DNA from 2 places in the Faecalibacillus intestinalis genome. Region 1 is predicted to be linked to the other one. Evidence: riboswitches for the same ligand, from Rfam matches in the RefSeq annotation. Region 1 holds a riboswitch; the other holds the start of a gene.
What was found. A riboswitch is a leader RNA that binds a small molecule or an ion and turns the genes downstream of it on or off. The one in region 1 is predicted to bind lysine.

Region 1 (10,414 bases):
TCTTGGAGGATTGTCATGCTTGTGATTTGCATCCCACTCCTCGTATTTTTTCATACTCATTTAATTTTTCCTTCCTCCCTTAATTGTTCTTTAATTAAAACAATTACGTCCAATTTATTATACATGAAACCCCTCTATTAAGTAATTGTTTATTAAATAATCGTTGATTTTTTCACATAAATTTAGACATATCATTTAATTTGTCTAAAAAAAAGAATCAAAACGATTCTCCTACTTCATTCTAGCCTTTCTATCAGCAATAATATCCGATATATCAAAAGGAATTTCATCATCCTCTTGTTCATAAACATTCAAAAAAGGAACATCTTCAACTGTCCTTAAAGGGAACTCAGATTTAGCCGTAACATCCTTTAAATCACATTCAATCACACCAATATAAATACCAGGTACAACCTTTCTTTCACTTAATGGTTTAATCTCACGATGATTACATGTATAAAGAAAATTGTGTCCCTTTTCCCAAGTTTCAGGATCATCTTTATAATCTAACATCTTCATCTTTCCTTTAGCGATAACACTACGATAATCATGATAATGCCCTTTATATTTCTTATCAGGAAAATCATTAAAAATACTAAACTCAACACATACGCGAGGATCCTTCTTTAATAAATCAGCCTTTTTTCCCACCTTCATAAAATGAGTATAAATATTTAAATGTGTATCTGTCATTTCAAAACCAAAATTAGTTGGAACAACATAAGGATACCCATCTTCATCATTCATACCAATATTTGCAATATTCATTTCCTTCAACATTGCTTTTATTAATTCATAATCTACTACTTCTCTTTCAAATCTACGCATTCTTCCACCTCGTTTACACTATACTTCCTTTTTTTCTTTTTTTAAAAATCTTTCAGTTTTTGAAAAATATCTTATAATATTTTTTGAGGTGGCTTATGAATACATTAAAAATACAAATTAAACCTTTTTATAAAAATAATCCTTTTCATCTAAAAGATGATCAAATACATATCCTATCTACAAATAAAAATGAAGAAGAAATAAAACAGCTTCTCTTACAAATGAATTATGAAAATTATTCAATTTTCATTCAACTTGAATTAGAAAACTATAACTATGGTTATCTCTTTATAGATCATAAAGAATATGAACTTTATTATTATAATGATTTTGATGATTATGAAGATGAAATTGAATTTGCCAGTAAAAACTGGATAAAAATGATAAAAAATAGTGAGGGGTAATATGAAAAAAATAAATGAAACACAAAGAAAAATAATTCATATGCTTAAGGATTTTGGTATTGATCATATTAGTATGGCTGGCATTCTAGGAACTTTAGAACAAGATAATCTAAATGAAAATGATTTTTTAGACTTTATTAAAAACAAAGAAACACTTTCTATTGAGGACTGTACTGAACAAATATGGCATATGAGAGGATATTAAAAACAAGCGTATGAGGCTTGTTTTTAATCTATATTATTCACGCGCGCTCTTATCATTATCATATTGATCTTATTCATCCTTATCTAACGTTAACAACTCCGATGCAACATCAACGGATTTTAATCTAATTAAATTATCATAAATATCTGGTCTACCTAATAAATTAATTCCCCCATGCCATACAATTTCTTGGTCAATAATAGCATAATGATTATCTAGGTTTTCACATAATTCAACAATTATACCTGCCATTTTTAAATGATATATTAAGTAATTTGCATAATCAGGATTATCAAACTGCAAATTATTAGGATCTCTTGTAATAACAATAACCGTAACTCCTTTTTCTTGTTTATTCTTCACCAAATCAATGAATTCAAATATTTTCTTTTCATCTAATTGTGGACTACATACAATTATTTCCTTATTTGACTCATGAATGTCCTGAGCAAATATTTCAGAGTAATCATTATAATTATAAATATGATGAGCTTCTTGTTTATTATTCACTACATTTGTAATAACGTCGAAACCAATTTTTCTATAAGCTCTTAGCCTCTTTTTATACATATTGTTAAAAAAGCTAATATGTAAATCTACATAATCATATACGATAGCACTTTCCTTAAATTCATAATCTCTATTAATTCTTCCTAAAAATTGTTCTACTAATGGTTCTCCTGAAACTGGTGTTGTAAGAAAAAGTGTATCTAATCTTGGAACATTAAACCCTTCACCTACAGATTGTGAAGTAGCAACCAAAATAAACGATTCATTTTGGTTTATTTCTAACAATTGTTTTCTTACTTCGTTATTTTTCTTTTGAGTATTATCACCATAAATCAAGAAAGTATTATCAAGCACATCTTTCTTTAAAACATCATATAAATATTTAGCGTGTTCCTTATAACGAGTTAAAACAATAGGACTTCTTTTATTTTTAATACATTCTTTTATATCTGAAATTATCATTTCATTTCTAATTGTACTTTTTGCTATTAATGAATACGCACTATTTATATCTTGTTTACTATCACCTAAATTAATAACTCGTGTAAATCGCGGATAAATAAAATGATCAATGTTTTGTTGTTCTATCCTTTGTCTACTTGTGAATTGATGTCTTATAGATCCTATCAACATATAAACTTTCTTTTCTAATTGATCGATTCTCTTATCATTTGCTGAAACACCATAAACGTATTTTGAATTCACTTTATTTAATACATTTTCAAATACAGATGATGCACTATGATGGCATTCATCAACTATCACCATACCATAAGAATCTTTTAACTTACTTTTTCCATTTTTATCGTAAATTGAATTGACAGATACAACATCTATTATCCCAGTTAACGTGTTTTTATTTCCATAAAGAACCCCTATAACATCATTCCTTGTTTTAATTATTCCCGTTTTAGTTTGATAGGTTGGTAATTCTTCATTTATATCTAAAAATTTATGTAACTCTTCTACCCATTGATTGATTAAACTGACACTTTGCATAACAATCAATGTACTTACTTTTCTTTTTGAAATAAGGTAACTTGCAACAACCGTTTTTCCAAACGCTGTTGTTGCATTTAAAATACCATTATCATATTTTAATAATTCATTTGCTGCTGTATTCTGATTATCTTTTAATTGTCCTTTAAATTCTACATTGACTGGTTTTCCTCTTTCTCTTTTATCAATAATTTCATATGGAATATTTGCCTGTGAGCACTTATCACTAATCTTTTCCATTAGTCCTCTAGGGATTTTAATATAGTCATTAATATCACTTCCCATATAAACAACCATTGGTTGATTCCAATTCGAGTACCCTAATCTATTATTCTTATAAAATATTGGATTATCAAAAGCAACTAAACTCCTTATTTGATTTTGAATTCTAGGGCTTAAATTCAAAGTATCAATATAAATACCATCAGCAAGCACAATTGTCATTTTTTCTACAACATCTTCTTTATAAAAAGGCTCATCTTTTTTCCATGGCTTAATTCTCGCTTCTCGATTAGGATTTATCAATAATCCTTTACCTTCTGCTAATTCGATCTTCCATTTATCAATATACCTTTCAACATCTTTTTTGGTTAATCTATTAATTTTATTAAGAACCAACCATTGATCATAATAAGCATTCCAATTTTCATCAACAAAAGCACTATTACCATTTTTTAACGCTTTACCTTGTAATGGAAGTGCTATAACATTCCCAAGCCCTTGATTATGATCTTGTGTAGGAAACATTCGATCATAATATCTAAATGATTTTAAGTTAATTGATGCAGCTCCTTTTTCTATTAGTAAATAGCCAAAATCTCTTGCTAGCGATGCTGATATAAATTCTTTGAATACTATCCAAGCATGTGCCCCATTTCCAGAACGAGACCTTTCTATTAAAACATCAATATTACTTTCTTCACAAATTTTTCTTAACGCATTTACTTCATCTTTCCAATCATTATTATCTATACTCTCTTCATCATGATTATCAAAATCAAAAACAATAAACTTACATGTATCATTTTCTAAAAGAGGATAAATACCTATTACATCTGTGCAATTATCTTTATGACCAAGCAAATGATTTAATCCTACATTTCTGTTTAATTCTTTCCATTGCTTATACGGACAATCTATACATGATGTTTTTACATTGTTTTGTTTAGGACACATACTATTCCATCTATTATTACATTGCGGAAAATAACCACCTCGTGAACCTCTTAATGCATAGACGTCTCTCCTACCTTGAAATATTGTTAAAAAAATAGCAGCCATTTCACCTGTAATATATTGATCTTTTATACAAGCACCTTGATCTTCATTATATTCAGTTAGATTATTTGTTATATTATTCGTTTGTTCATCAAATATTATATTTGATTTTTTTAACAATTCTTTTAATTTGTTATTTTCTTCTTGTAAATCCCTTATTTTTTTCCTCAATGTTTCTAAGTTATAACCTGTAATATTCATAGAAGAATCTCCTTAAACAATTTATTATATATATTTTATAATGTATCAAATAATAAATATATAAAAAGAGAATACTAATTTTGTATTCCCTTTAAAAATTTTTCATCTCGGGTATATTATAAAAATATTTTTATAATATACCCACCATTTCTGGTTGTTCTCTTTATTATTCAATTTCTTGTAATATTTAGGTTGTCCCCAAATTATTTGATTACCCAATATATAAAATAAAAGCCCTGTAGAACAGGACTAAGTATCAAAGTACTTTTTCTTATGTCCGTTTTACAAGGGCTATTTTAATTTAATTTATATTTTTTAATCTACATCATATGCAACCAAATCATCAAAAGTTTGTCTACGAATGACTTCTTTAGATTTACCTTGGTATGTAAAGACTACTGCTGGTTTAGGTAATTGGTTGTAATTAGAAGACATTGAATAGTGATAAGCTCCTGTCGAGAACATTGCTAGAATGTCTCCTGGTTGAGGATCTTGTAACATAATATCTCTAATTAAAATATCTCCTGATTCACAGTTTTTACCAGCTACTGTTACTAAATGATTTGCTTCTTGTCCAGCTTTATTAGCGATAACAGCATCATATTTAGCGTTATATAATGATGAACGGATGTTATCTGTCATTCCTCCATCTACACTAATATAATCTCTAATATCTCTAATGTATTTATATGAACCTACTGTATATAAAGTAATACCTGCATTACCTACACAATAACGTCCTGGTTCTACTAAGACCATTGGTCGTTTCATATCTCTTTTGTCGAATCCTTTGTAGATGATATCCATGATTGTAGAAACAACATCATCAAATTCTAGTGGATGATCACTTGCTGTATATTGGATACCAAAACCACCACCAGCATTTAATTTATTAATAACGATTCCAAAGATATCATAGATTTCATAAGCAATATCTACAAATTTATTCATTGCAAGTACATAAGCTTGAATTTCTTCAATTTGACTACCTACGTGACAATGAATTCCATCAAAATTGATATGTGGTGCATCAATAACTTTTTTAATTGCTTTTAAGTATGTATTATCATGACTTGAAAAACCAAATTTTGTATCTTTGGCTCCAACACGAATATAATCATGTCCACCTGCATAGACACCTGGTGTGATTCTGACAAGTCCATTGACTTTAACATTTAATTTTGAAGCAATTTCTTCAACAAGTTCAATTTCATAGAAGTTATCAATGACAAAGTTTTCTACACCATTTTCTAAAGCGTATTGAATTTCTGAAGGTAATTTATTATTCCCATGGAAATAAATCTTTTTAGGATCAAATCCTGCTTTTAACGCAACACTGATTTCTCCTGCAGAAACGCAATCAATTCCTACGCCATATTCCATTGCTAATTTATAGATTGCTTTACATGAAAATGATTTTGATGCAAATAATGGTAATGTATTTTCATATTTATCAATCATTTTTGTTTTTAATGTATTAAATTGTTTTCTAATATGTCCTTCAGACATAACATAGAGTGGTGTTCCATATTGTTTAACTAAATCAGTTGCTTTCACATCATCTATGTATAAATCATTTCCCTTAATTTGTGCAAATTCAGTTTGTAAAACCATTTCTTTTCTCCCTAATAAAGTGTTTTTAACGTAAACAACCCATGATCCTTATCTTGTAAGGCTTTAGCTGCAGCTAAAGCACCTTGAACAAAGACATCTTTAGATAAAGCTGTATGTTTAATTTCAATAATTTCATCTAATCCCGCAAACATAATTTCATGTTCACCAAAAATTGTTCCACCACGAAGTGCTTGAATTCCAATTTCTTGTTTCTTTCTTTTTTCATGAAGTGCACTACGATCATATACAGGTGTTGTTTCTTTAATTTCATCTTCCATTACTTCATATAAAAGCTTTGCTGTACCTGATGGTGCATCAATCTTTTGATTATGATGTTTTTCTAAGATCTCAATATCATAACCATTATCATAGAATTCTTTAGCAACTTGTTTTAAAATTTTTGTCACCATTTGAATTCCAAAGCTTGTATTATAAGATTGGAAGATAGCAATTTCTTTAGAAGCTTCTTCAATCTTATCTAATTGTTCCTTAGAAAAACCAGTTGTTGCAAAAACAACTTTTGTTTTATTCTTTTTAGCGTAAGCTAAAATATCATCAAGATTGTTTGGATGTGAAAAATCAATAATCACATCCGCACGATCTTGGACTTCTGTTAAATTATTGTACATTGCTTCTGGTGCTTTTTCATCAAACACATAAGAAACAATCCCAATTAAATCAAAACCTTCTTGTGTTCTTAATTGATGAGCTACTTTTTTACCCATCAAACCATATCCATATAATAATACCTTCATCTTAATACCCCAATTTTTCAAATGTATCCATTGCATCAAATAAAGCTTTTTTATTTTCTTCTGTTGTTTCAATTAATGGTAATCTTAAATGTTCACCACATACTCCCATTTTCGCAAGTGCAGCTTTTGGCATAATTGGATTAACATCAATAAATAATAAACGTGAAATAGGATCTAAAGCATAAGCTAAAGGTTGAGCTTCTTTAATATTTCCTTTTAAGATTAATTGTGTTAATTTTTCTACTGCTTCTGGATATAAGTTAGAAGTTACAGAAATAACCCCTTTTCCTCCAGCTGCCATAAATGGAAGAATGTTATCATCACATCCTGAATATAAATCAAAGTCTAAATCAGCTGTTTTAGCTAAAACTTCCATCGCATAAGCAATATTATCTGTGGCATCTTTCATTGCTTGAATGTTTTTGTGTTTAGCAAGTTCAACAACAGTATCAACCGAAATATTTAATCCTGTTCTTCCTGGTACATTGTATAAAATCATTGGAATATCAACGGCATCCGCAATTGTTGTATAATGTTGAATTAAACCTCTTTGGCTTGTTTTATTGTAGTAAGGTGTTACGACAAGAATCGCATCCGCCCCTTTTTCTTTAGCATAACGTGCTTTCTTTAAAGCTGTTTGTGTATCATTTGAACCAGCTCCACAAATAACTTTAACGCCTGTCCCTTTCGCAAGTTCTAGTGTTAGATCTAATAATTTAAATTCATCTTCAATAGTAATTGTAGCTGTTTCACCTGTTGTTCCATTTACAAGTAAAGCTTGTACACCACCATCAATCATTCTTTGAACTTGTTTTTTAAATCCTTCAAAATCAATGTCTCCGTTATCAAACATTGGTAATACAAGTGCAACTGCACTTCCTTCAAAAATTGTCATATTTATTTATCCTCCTCAATATGAAATCTTTCTTTTAATAATTGAATTGCTTGATCTAAATTCTCTTTATCAATAACTAAAGAAATTGTTCTTTTACTTGTCGTAATTTGATAAAAGTGAATATTAGCTTGTCCTAAAACATCAAATACTTCAGCTGCTAAACCTGGTGTTGTTTCTACCAGTTTTCCCCCAACCGCAACTTTAGCGTATTTTCTAATTTGATAAATTTGAATTTGTTTAAATTCATCTTTTAATTTCATGATTGCTTGATTTAGTTTTAATTGGAATTCTTGATCTAATGTAATTTCAATTTGAACAAAATCATCAACAGTAACTTGTGAAATCATGTCTACATTAATTTCTTCATCTTTTAATATAGAAAAGATTTTCGCAATCATTTTAGGATGTTTTGGTACATTTAATAACTTAAGTTGAATAATTTCTTTTTCACAACTTATAGCTTCAATAATATCGTTCATAATTTCCTCCCTATATTTTATTCATCCTCTTATAAAAAGTGACAAATAAAAAATTGCAATGAGTATCATTGCAACAAAAAATTCGTTATCAATGATAGCTCCCCATTACCTTTAGATAATGACAGTTGAATAGGTCTTTCCTAGACACCCAAGATTCTACCTCATGCAATAGATACAATCTTTCGGCAAGTGCTCCTCCTTCATTACCTTGTTGCATCAAATAATAATAATCTCATAACATCTTGCGCCTCTATCTTTATTTGAGTAAATTCTATCACATCTTGAAATAGTATACAATAATAAGCCTTATTATTTTTCATTTAGTAGTAATTTTGATATGATAGTTTCAGGAGGGATATTTATGTTATTTATTTGTTATCCAAAATGTTCGACATGTAAAAAAGCAAAGAAATTTTTATTAGATCATCAAATTGAATTTGATGAAAGACATATCGTTGAAGAAAAACTAAATAAAGATGAATTAAAAGCACTTTATTTAAAAAGTGGTTTACCACTTAAAAGATTCTTTAATACATCAGGTAATCTTTATAAAGAAAAACATTTAAAAGATGTTTTACCGACTTTAAGTGAAGATGAACAATTAGAACTACTTTCTACTAATGGTATGCTTGTTAAAAGACCTATACTTGAAACAAAAGACAAAGTTCTTGTTGGTTTTAAAGAAGAGCAATATAAGGAACTTCTCTAATGCCTGCTGGATATACACATTATTGTTTTGGTAAAGATGTTTATAAACATCTTGATGATCAAAATATTAAAGATTTATTACTTAGAAATGAAAATTGTTTTTTAATTGGTCTTCATGGTCCAGATATTTTCTTTTATGAAAGATGGAATAAAATAGCAAGAAAGATGCATCAAGATAAAGCCAATACTTTCTTTGAAAAGGCACAAGATATTATTCAAAGTGAAGCACAACTTGCTTATATTCTTGGTTTTATTTGTCATTATTTATTAGATAGTCAAATGCACCCTTATATTAAAAGGATGATTAAAAATACAAATATGGATCATTTTGAAATAGAATCTGATTATGATCGTCTTCTTTTAAAAAGACATCATCAAGACCCTTTGCATAAAGAAATCTATGAACATATTCGCTTTAAAGAAAAAGAAATATGTACTATTCAATCCTTTTTTCCTGAACTATCTTATTTAGATATTGAAAAAGCTCTTAAAGGATTAAAAAGAATTGATCATTTATTAAAAGCCCCTAGCTTTTTAAAAAGGGGGCTTATTTATGGATGTTTCCATCTCACATTCAATTTTCATAAACTCCAAGGTTTAATTATTAACTACCATCATAATAAAGAAATGGAAAAATATAATGATATTCTTGATAAAATCTACCAACAAACCTTAAAAGAAGCTCTTATTTATCTTCCTTTATATATTCAAAACTATAAAAAACACGCTCCTTTACCAGAACGCTACTATCACAACTACAAATAGTGCATCAAACGATGCACTATTTTTTATAAATCAAAACCATCTTTGAAAGCTTTACCAACATTTTCTCCTAAAACACGATACGTATTATTGACCATATCAAAAGCAATAATTTCCATTTTATCTACATCTATCTTACCATTTTCATCTAAATAATCTTCATCAATAGAAACATTCACAACATTTCCAATTAAATTTCCATCTTCAAAAGATTCTACAGTACATTCTAAAGTAAGTGGATATTCTTCAATAATTGGTGCATCAACATGTTTTGAAGGTGTTATATGGACACCACTTTTAGCAATCTTATCTTCTTTATTTCCTGAAACAACACCGAAATAATCAGAAATTTTTTCAGTTTTCTTTGTCGCAAATGATAAAGTAAAAGCTTTCTTTAATTCTAAATTATCTGTTGTTTTATGTTTAGAAAGTGATACATAAACTTGATTATAATCATAAACACCACCCCAAGCAGCATTCATGACATTGGCTTTACCATCTTGATCATATGTTGCAAGCATTAAAACAGGTAAAGGCATAAATTGCATTTTATTTCCTAAATCTTTTCTCATATATATGTTTCTCCTGATTCTTATATTATACCATAGATAAAAGCCAAGCTTTATTAATCTCGACTTATAATTTCTTTAATTCTCTCTAAATCCTGATCATTGATTAATGCATCAAAAATTAGATTGTATTTTTCAAGTGTCAAATTTTCTAATATTTCATCATGTTCTTGGGAAAATTTACTTTTAAAAAGCGCAATAGTATTT
Region 2 (10,414 bases), 390 kb from region 1:
TATTTCAAAATGCTTGAAAGTATAGTGTTTATGCGGATAATCAAAAATCAGATATAAAATTTAAAATAAATTCACTATCGTCTCCTTTTGTTAGACACATAATAGCGTATGTATACACAAAAAAGTTAAAAGCCATATGAATAAGTGATGCATAGAAAACAGCTTCTTGTCCAAAAACATCTAATAAAACAGGATATCCCATAAATCCTGTATTCGCAAAAACGACCATACATTCATAAACAGGCCAATCTTTTTTAGGAAATGGAAAGATTCGATTAATGATTTTCCCTAAAATAATAAAACCGATATACATTAAAATACCTGCACTTATCATTAAAAAGACAATACTTTTATTACTTCCTTCAACCCCCGCAATAGAACTAATAATCAACATTGGTGAAGCAACATTGACAATTAAAGCTGATATTTTTTTATTTGTATATTCATCAAAAATATGACATTTAAATAAAACAAATCCTAAAATAAGTAATAAAAACAATTTTAACATTGTTTGAAAGACAACCATGATATCCATAAATTTCCCCCTCTATAAATCCTTACTATCTTATCACAATTCAATTTTTTCTTTTGTTTTTTTCAAAAAACTAAAATAATATCATTTTTGCCTGTGTATCATAACAAAAAAATTGTAATAAAAGGGGTAATCCCAAATTATTACAATCTTTTAATTATTCTAACAAAGATTAATATAAATCTTTCTTTGTTCTCTTTAATTTTAAAAATAAAGTACCTAAACCAATAAAAATAATTAATAAAACAACAATCATATAGAAAGTTCCAATACCTAATGTTTTTGAACCTAATAAAGATAAATCAAATCCAAACCATCCTGTTGGTGCACCATAATTTAAAAAATTATAAGGAGCCAACATATCACCATACCATCTTATATGAAAAACATGTCCTAAAACAATCACATAACCTACATAAACAAGTGGTGGTACTACTGAATAATAAACATGTTTTTCATCTGGTCTATAGTGTTCACTAAATAATAGAAAATCAATAATAGCAAGAACTGGTGTAATAAAATGTACACATAAACTTCCTGCTCCATTATTTAAATAGGCACCAATAAATCCTTGACTATTCGTTGGTGCAAGTAACAACATATAAACAAAGAACGTTAATGTAATGGAAATCGTTGCCATAAATTTAATAAGGTACATCCCTTGTGGTATATATTTTGCTTTTTTTAGATCATAAATAATGAAAATCACTAACATAATATCTATAAAGATATTGGATAAATTCGTAAAATACGTAAAAAACATCCAATGATCTAATGATTGTAACATTCCATAAAGAGATGCGACTACTGCAATGATTTTCATTATTAAAGATATCTTACTCTTTTTCATTTTTATCACCCGCAACACTATACCACAATATATTTTGATGTTCAAATGTTTTTATGAACTCTTTTTTTGATAAAGACGAATTACAAAAATAATGATGCATAATGAAACAAAAGCAACAAATAGTGTTAATAATACATTTTGTGTAAATCCAGCAACAAGATATCCTATAAAACAAGCACTTGCGACAACTAAGGCATATGGAATTTGAGTGGTTACATGATAAAGATGATTACACTTTGCCCCTGTAGAAGCCATAATTGTCGTATCTGAAATAGGTGAAATATGATCACCACAAACGGCACCTGCAAGAATGGAAGCAATGGAAATCACCAACATTGTTGATCCTTCTGGAAATAAAGAAGTTGCCATCGGAATCAAAATACCAAAAGTTCCCCAAGATGTCCCTGTTGAAAAAGAAAGACCTGCCCCAACAATAAATAAACATGCTGGTAAAATAGCTGTTGAAATAGAAGCAGATTGTAACGTATTATAAACAAATGCTCCTGCTTGTAACTGATTAGAAACTAAATCTCCTAAAGACCATGCAAGAACCAAAATCAAAATAGACGGAACCATTGCTTTAAAACCTTCAGGAATACATTCTACAAATTCATTATAAGAAATAATTTTTCTTGGAATATATAAAATAAAGACAAAGATCAAAGTAACAAATGTACCATAAACAAGCCCTCTTGAAGCATCACATTGACTAAAAGCAGTAATTAAATCTTTTCCATCAAAGAATCCTCCAGTATAAATCATTCCAATAATACAACTCATAATTAAAACAATAACGGGTAAAATCAAATCTAGAACTTTCCCCTTTTGATTATAAGAAATTTCTTCATTTGTCTGATAAGAATCATCCCCAAAACAAACATCGCCATTTTGAGCAGCTAATTCATGTTTTTTCATCTTTCCAAAATGAAACTCACTGCCAATAACATAACAAACCATGACAATTGTTAAAAGAGCATAAAGATTAAAAGGAATTGTATTTAAAAACAATTGAAAACCATCCCCTGAGGTATAACCACTTACAGCTGCAGCCCATGATGAAATAGGTGCAATAATACAAACAGGTGCTGCCGTACTATCAATAATATAGGCAAGCATTGCTCTTGAAACTTTAAATTCATCTGTAATTTCACGCATAACACTTCCAACTGTTAAACAGTTAAAGTAATCATCAACAAAGATAACAACGCCTAAAATAAAAGTAGAAAACAAAGATTGTTTAGAAGATTTCATCTTCTTTTTAGCCCATTTTCCATAAGCTTGACTTCCTCCACTTTTAGTCATTAAAGTTACAATAATTCCTAACATTACTAAAAATATTAAAATTCCAATATTAGAAGGTTTACTTAAACAATTAACAACTGTATCAAACAATAAATTTAAACTTTCAACAAGATGAAAATTTGTCAGTAATAAAGTCCCTGAAACAACTCCAATGAGTAATGAAATATAAACTTCTTTTGTTTTTAAAGCAAAAATAATTGCGATTACAGGCGGTAATAAAGCCCATATTGTCTTTACATAATTCATTCTTTTCCTCCATAAAAAAAGTACCTTGAGAATATCAAAGTACTTTACATACAAGATAGCTCTCCACTAAAAAGTGACAAGAAATTATATATTTTATAATTTCCCAGATAAATAACATTTGGTGCTGTTATTTTCTTCGGCACGTTTCCCTTTCATTGTTGACTGTCACCAAACATTATCAACAATTACTCTTGATTCATGCACCTCTACCAATTCTTCTATTTTGTCTTTTCAAGAATAACAAAGTCCAACATACTTGTCAATTAAAATGTATAAAAATAGATACAATTTAATATGTTATAATACCTATGGAGGAATTGATATGAATAAATATATATTAGATTTTTTAAAGGATATTATGGCAATAGATAGCCCTTCTGGCTATAGTAAGAAAGTAATTCACTATTGTCAAAAAGAAGCTGAAAAGTTAGGTTTTCAAACAAAGAAAACGCATAAAGGAAATCTTGAAATTTATGTTGAAGGTCAAGATGATTATACGATTGGTTTTTGTGGACATGTTGATACTTTAGGATTAATGGTAAGAAGTATTAAAAGTGATGGTACATTAGCTTTTACAAATGTTGGTGGTCCAATTATTCCTACATTGGATGGTGAATATTGTCGTATTCATACAAGAGATGGTCAATGTTATACAGGAACAATTCTTTCTAATTATCCTGCTGTTCATGTTTATAAAGATGCTAAAAGTGCACCAAGAGGTTGTGAAAATATGCATGTAAGAATTGATGAAGTAGTTAAAAATAAAGAAGATGTACAAGCTTTAGGTATTCAAAATGGTGATTATATTGCTTATGATCCTAAAACTGAAATTACAGAATCTGGTTTTATTAAATCACGTTTTTTAGATGATAAAATATCTGTCGCTATTTTATTTGGAATGCTTAAGCATTTAGCTAATAATCATATTAAACCCAAACATAATCTCATTATTATTATTTCTACTTATGAAGAAGTAGGACACGGAAGTAGTTATATTCATCCTAATATTGATGAATTGATTGCTGTAGATATGGGGTGTATTGGTGAAGATTTAGCTTGTAGTGAATATGATGTCAGTATTTGTGCTAAAGATGGTAGTGGACCTTATGATTATGATTTAACTTCTAAACTCATTGAACTTGCAAGTACACATCAGTTACAATACGCTATTGATATTTATCCTTATTACAGCAGTGATGTTTCAGCCGCTTTACGTGGTGGTCAAAATATTAAAGGCGCTTTAATTGGCCCAGGTGTAGCAGCTAGTCATGGTATGGAAAGAACACATCTTCAAGCTGTAGAAAATACTTTAAAATTATTACTTGCTTATATAGCATAAAAATGTTGCCAAATGACAACATTTTTATTTTACTTTAACACCAAGGATCCCTATTAAATCTACAGCTTGAAAATCATTAATAATCAATCCTTTTAAACTTGCTAGATCAAACATTGCCCCTTGTATTTGACATGTAGATAAATCTAATCCTTTATGATGTAATGAAGCAAGTTCACTTTGTATTAAATTTGTTTCATTAAATTGTATTTTTTTAAAGTTTGCATCATAAAATGATGCTTCTTGTAAATCACAATGATCAAACATAACATTTAACAATTGACTTGATGATAAATTACTATAACGTCCCTGACAATGATCAAATAAAACATCTTTTAAATTTGTTTCAATAAAAGAAGTTCCTGTTAATTTACAGTTTTTAAATTGTACACGATTTAAATATTGATGATCAAAATTTTGATTTGATAGATCACATTTATCAAAAGTAACATCTATTAAATCAAGATGCTTTAATGAAACTTTAGTAAAATCAATATTTTCAAAGAGACAACCATCAAAAGTTAAATCTTGAATTATTGTTCTTTGTTGAATATTTTGATCAATATGAACATCTTGAAATTTCATTTTTTTTAAACATTCTTCAAAACTTGTTTTTTCTATATAGGATAGTTTAGGTGCAACTAACTTCATTTTTTCTCCTTCTTTAAGGAATCCCAAAAATTCCAAAATTCTTTTTTTTGAACAATTCCATTTTTACTTAAAATAACATAATCTTCTCCTTGCCAAGTATAAAAGACATCTGTTTCTTTAAAATCATTTTTTAAATAAAATTGTTTTCTTTTTATTCTTTGTTCTTTATTAGAAGTATCTTTAATTTTTTCAATATCTACAATAATCTTTTTAGAATCATATTGTTTTGCTAGATCATTAAGAATATAGCTTCCTATACCTTGATCACGATATTCTTTTTTTACAGCAAGATATAAAATATGCGCTATTTGACTTTGAATACATAAAATAGCAAAACCTACAAGTTGATTTTCTTGATAATAACCATAAATAGCGCCTAAATGTAATTCATCAAATAATCGAGTTAAATCCATTTGTTCATTTTTTGGAAATGCTTGTTGATAAAGGGTATACATTTCTTCTATTTCTGTGCTATGAAAAGCGATTTGTTTTTTTATCATTTTAAAAAACTCTTAATTTCTTAAGAGTTTAAATAAGTCCTTTTTCTTCTAATTGTTTTAAACAATAAGCAATTCCATTATCATTGTTAGATAAAGTAATGTAGTTTGCTCTTTCTTTTACTTCATCTACAGCATTTTCCATAGCAACACCATATCCACAATATTCAATTAATGATAAATCATTATAACCATCACCAAAAGCAACTGTTTCTTCTTGTTTAATTCCTAATTTCTTACATAAAACATCTAAAGAAGCTGCTTTATCAATACCATTAGCCATACATTCAATAAAATAAGGATCACTTCTATAAATAGACATCTTTCCTTCATATGGAGCTTTGAATTCATCTAGAATTTGAGCAACATATGCTGGTTCTCCAGTAATTAATACTTTATTGACATCAAAGTTTACTTCTTTTTTAAAATCTTGTACATGTTTTATATTCATTTTTGTTGTAAAGCTTTCTAATTGAATCCAATGATTTCCTATATCTTCTGTAATGATTTCAGTTGCATTGTATGTAAGCGGAGATAAACCAAAGGCTTTTGCTCGATCATACATTTCATGTGCTATTTCACTTGATAATGTTTGTTCATAGACAACTTCATTTGTTTTATAATCTAATACTCTTGCTCCATTGAAAGATAATAAATATCCTCCTACTTGATCTAAAGTTAATTCTTTTGCTTCTTTAAAGATACCAGCTGTTGGTCTTCCAGAAGCTAAAACAATAATAACACCTTTTTGTGCTAATTTAATAAGTTCTTGTTTTGTTTCTTCTAAAATATTTTTATTTTTATCTGTTAATGTTCCATCTAAATCTAATGCTATTAATTTATACATTTTTCTACCTACCTTTGCGACTATTATAACAAAGCCTTTATAAAAAACAAAATTATTTCTTAAAAAGAAAAAACAATGTTTTCACATTGCTTTTTCACGCCCCTGCCAAGGACTTTCATTATAACATATTTTATAATTCAAAAATATGATTTAATAGTTCTATTCCTGTTTTTGTTTTAAAAACATTCTTTTTCATTTTTTCGATAGCTTCTTTAGTTAAATTCGATTCATCACCATTTACTAAAAAGTCAGCTTCTAATAAAATTTGATAATCTAAACCATCTACATCTTTATACGTATGATGATGTCCTACTAAATAAGCCACACGTTCAATAAAAGCTTTATCTAAAGAATAATTTTTTAAGAAATCTTTTACTAAAGCTGGTCCTTCTTGTTCTTGTAAATATCCTGCAGAATTTCCATATTTTTCACGACACATTGGACAAGCTATATCATGAACAATAGCAGCTACTTCGAGTATTTCTTGTTCTCTTTTTTCTAAATGCTCTAATTTTCCAATAAGACGTGCATATTGATGCACTTTTAAAAAATGAGCAACATCATGTTTGATTTTATTTCCTTGAGTATATAAAATCATGCCTTGTTCAATTTCTTCAATCATTTTCTTTCTCCATTTGATCAATCAGTTCAATGACTTCTTGAATCATCCCATCACAATGAGGTTTCTTTTGTCCACCATTCTTTGCATTTTCTTTAAGTAAATCTGCACAATTAATAAGTCCATGATGATTATTAGAAATTGTTTTGATAAATTGGTTCACTTTTGCTGGTGAATCAATTCCTTTTGCTCCTAAAATCATTAAACCACTGGTAATAGCACCACAGACGCTCCCACATTTCATACCACCACCAAAGTTACATCCCAAATGATTAGCAAGTTCTTTATTGATTCCTAAATCATCGGCATAAACTTCCATAATTGTTTGTGCACAATTATGAACCATGGGTGTAGCATTTCTTAATTCTTTTGCTTTTTCTACATGTTTATTCATCTTTCAAATTCCTTTTCTTTTTATATCTTTATTATAACGAATTTTTATTTTGAATAAATCTTTTTTTGCCAACTTCTTTTTTGACAATGTGGACATTTCATATATCTTGTTCTTCCATAATGCATTGCAAAATAAACTTGTTGATAGCTTGGAATATATTTATGATGACATTTTTGACATTCATAATAGCCTTCTTCTGTTTCTATTTTTAAAGCAATTGATACACCAATAATCAAAAAGATAAAGCTTAAGATAAACAAGATGACTTTTAATACACTGTTTTCAACAAAATAAACAGATATAAAAATTAAAATCAAAAAGATACTCGTTGAACCAATACCAATAACATTTTCATAAAAGAACATTTTCTTTGTTTGTTTTACTTCTTGATCTGCCATCATCAATAAATTATCTTCTGCTTTTTGTTGGTAATTTCTTTCTTCGATAAATTCTCCCGTTAACAGCTCATTGACCGAAATATCCAATATTCGACAGAGTTCTAACATATACATAGGATCTGGTAGACCCTTCCCTCTTTCCCATTTAGAAATTGTACGATCACTAATTCCTAAATAGCTTGCAAGCTTAGCTTGTGTAAGCTTTTTATCTTTTCTTCTTTGAGCAATAAAATTCCCTATTTTTTCTTGATTCATAACTTTCACCTCACTTGCATTTTATGTATATTCATACAAAATGTAAACAAACGCATCGTAGAGATAAGAAAAGCAGCCTTAATTTGCTGCTTGATGATGATAAACTTTTGGGCGTACATGAATGAAATAAACAAGTGCTAGTGCTAATACAGTAACAAACCAACTAATTGGATAAATGATTAATAAATGATCGTATGAGGCAATTGATGGATAAATTGTATATAAGTAAGCAAGTCTTACTCCACAAATTCCCGCAACACAAATACCTGCTGGAACACTAGAATAACCAACACCTCTCATTACACTTGAGAAAACTTCAATTGACATGTTAAGGAATTGGAATGGTAAAATAATTTTCATTCTTGTATAAGCTAAACTAGCTACTGAAACATCTGATGTAAAGAAACTAATGAAGAAATGATCAAAAATTACAAATATCATACAAGCAACCATTGTTGTTGCTCCCCCTAATAAGAAAGATTGAAGTGTAATCTTTTTACAACGGTCATATTTTTTAGCACTATAATTTTGTCCAATAAATGTAACCGCAGCTTGAGCAAATGAACTTAATATATAATAAGCAAAATATTCATAGTTTAAAGCTGCTGAACTGGCTGCAATGGCATCTGAACCTAAAGCATTTAATGATGATTGAATACAGACATTCGAAATAGAAAAGACCATGCCTTGTAAACCAGCAGGTACCCCAATTTTTGCAATTCTTTTTAAGATTCGATCATTGATTTTTAATTGTTTTAAATCAATTCTTAAAGCATCTGTTTCATGCATTAACCAATAAAGTAACATCATAGAACTAAAGATATTAGAAACAACAGTTCCAATAGCTACTCCTTCTACAGACATATGTAAAACAACAACAAAGAATAAATTTAAAATAACGTTAATGACTCCACCAATAAATAATGCAATAAGTGGTCTTTGAGTATCTCCTTTACTTCTTAAAACAGCTGCAGCAAAGTTATAGAGCATGACAAAAGGAACCCCAATAAAATAAATTTTTAAATATACTTCTGCAAGATTAATAATATCATCTGGTGTTGACATCAACTCTAAAATAGGTCTTGCGAAAAAGAATCCTACAAACAATAAAACAATTCCAATAATCACCGACATTAAAATTGAAGTATGTGCTGCAAGTGATGTTCTCTTTTCATCATTTTGTCCTATAAATGATGCAATAACAACATTAGCACCTATTGATAACCCTACAAATGAGTTAACAAGTAAATTAATGATTGGCCCATTTGCTCCAACGGCAGCTAATGCCCCACTTCCTGCAAAACTTCCGACAACAGCAACATCTGCTGCATTAAATAATTGTTGTAAAATACTACTTGCTGCTAATGGTAAAGCAAAAAGTATGAGCTTGTTCCAAATAGAACCATTTAACATATCAAATGTTTTCTTTTTCTTCATATTATCCCTCCTGTTTACTATTCTATTTCTTTTAATTCAAGATGTACAATAATAATTGTGTAATCTACTATAACTTAAATGTATAGTGATATTTTATCTTCTTTATTTTTATTATTCCAATACTTTTATTGTAGATAATATTATGCTTATAAAGCATATTTTAGCAAAGAAAAAAGAAATGAAATCATTTCTTTGTCATACGATATTGCTTTTCTAAAGTAAGCCAACGTGATGCTTCTACATGAAAAAAAGCTTCTAATTTTTTAGCAATTTCTTCATTAAGTTCACATTCCCCTAAAATAAGTTGTGTCACTTCATCTAGATTCATATCCATCTTTTGTGCAAAATCGTTATAAGAGATATTTAAAATTGTAAGTATATCTCGAATATAATATCCCGGTGCATAAGCAACCGCATTTGTACTTTTGTCCATCTTTTTCACCCAATATGTATTATATTCTTTCTGTTATTTTGTTGCAATAAATTATTTCCAAGGAAATAATTTAGAAAAGAGTCAGAAAAAATCTAACTCTTAAATAATTTGGAAAATATAGAATTTTAAATAAGATGTTTCTTCCATTGTCCATAAAATAGGATGATCTGCATTTTGTTGAGTAACAGAAACTTGTTTTAAAACAACGCCTGCTTCACTTGCGGCTTCTCTTAACATTTTTTCAAAATTAGCTGTTTCCATAAAACGTGAACAACTACATGTAATAAGATATCCTCCATTTTTTAAAACTTTCATTGCTTGTTTATTGATTCTTTTATAACCATTATAAGCTTTTTGAACAGTTCTTCTTGATTTCGTAAATGCGGGTGGATCTAAAACAATTATATCAAATTCATTTTCTTTTAATTCATCTAAATAATCAAAGACATCTGCTTGTACAAAATCAATTTTTTCTTCTAAATGATTAAGTTTAGCATTTTGAAAGCCTTGATCTAATGCTGTTTTAGAAACATCAACAGAAACAACATAACTAGCATTTCCCATAGCAGCATTTAAGGCAAAACCACCTGTATGACTAAAACAGTCAACGACACGTT

Region 2: linked by a shared signal. The riboswitch ahead of Fi14EGH31_RS12675 (Na+/H+ antiporter NhaC family protein) and the one ahead of Fi14EGH31_RS14730 (ACT domain-containing protein) in region 1 are both predicted to bind lysine.

The regions. Positions count from the first base shown of each region.
Region 1 covers NZ_AP024085.1:2,772,406-2,782,819, forward strand. The annotation lists gene Fi14EGH31_RS14690 (FAD-dependent oxidoreductase) at 1-60, opposite strand, end outside; gene Fi14EGH31_RS14695 (pyridoxamine 5'-phosphate oxidase family protein) at 232-828, opposite strand; gene Fi14EGH31_RS14700 (hypothetical protein) at 924-1,232, shown strand; gene Fi14EGH31_RS14705 (hypothetical protein) at 1,234-1,437, shown strand; gene Fi14EGH31_RS14710 (TOTE conflict system archaeo-eukaryotic primase domain-containing protein) at 1,507-4,425, opposite strand; gene lysA (diaminopimelate decarboxylase) at 4,741-6,039, opposite strand; gene dapB (4-hydroxy-tetrahydrodipicolinate reductase) at 6,051-6,794, opposite strand; gene dapA (4-hydroxy-tetrahydrodipicolinate synthase) at 6,796-7,689, opposite strand; gene Fi14EGH31_RS14730 (ACT domain-containing protein) at 7,692-8,168, opposite strand; lysine riboswitch at 8,256-8,429, opposite strand; gene Fi14EGH31_RS14735 (arsenate reductase family protein) at 8,530-8,877, shown strand; gene Fi14EGH31_RS14740 (zinc dependent phospholipase C family protein) at 8,877-9,641, shown strand; gene Fi14EGH31_RS14745 (flavin reductase family protein) at 9,665-10,210, opposite strand; gene Fi14EGH31_RS14750 (PD-(D/E)XK nuclease family transposase) at 10,264-10,414, opposite strand, start outside.
Region 2 covers NZ_AP024085.1:2,382,206-2,392,619, forward strand. The annotation lists gene Fi14EGH31_RS12665 (AEC family transporter) at 41-535, opposite strand; gene Fi14EGH31_RS12670 (Pr6Pr family membrane protein) at 705-1,382, opposite strand; gene Fi14EGH31_RS12675 (Na+/H+ antiporter NhaC family protein) at 1,434-2,930, opposite strand; lysine riboswitch at 2,979-3,147, opposite strand; gene Fi14EGH31_RS12680 (M42 family metallopeptidase) at 3,253-4,269, shown strand; gene Fi14EGH31_RS12685 (pentapeptide repeat-containing protein) at 4,294-4,917, opposite strand; gene Fi14EGH31_RS12690 (GNAT family N-acetyltransferase) at 4,914-5,417, opposite strand; gene Fi14EGH31_RS12695 (Cof-type HAD-IIB family hydrolase) at 5,446-6,261, opposite strand; gene Fi14EGH31_RS12700 (HD domain-containing protein) at 6,392-6,883, opposite strand; gene Fi14EGH31_RS12705 (C-GCAxxG-C-C family protein) at 6,876-7,274, opposite strand; gene Fi14EGH31_RS12710 (helix-turn-helix domain-containing protein) at 7,319-7,927, opposite strand; gene Fi14EGH31_RS12715 (MATE family efflux transporter) at 8,006-9,364, opposite strand; gene Fi14EGH31_RS12720 (helix-turn-helix transcriptional regulator) at 9,549-9,797, opposite strand; gene Fi14EGH31_RS12725 (class I SAM-dependent rRNA methyltransferase) at 9,897-10,414, opposite strand, start outside.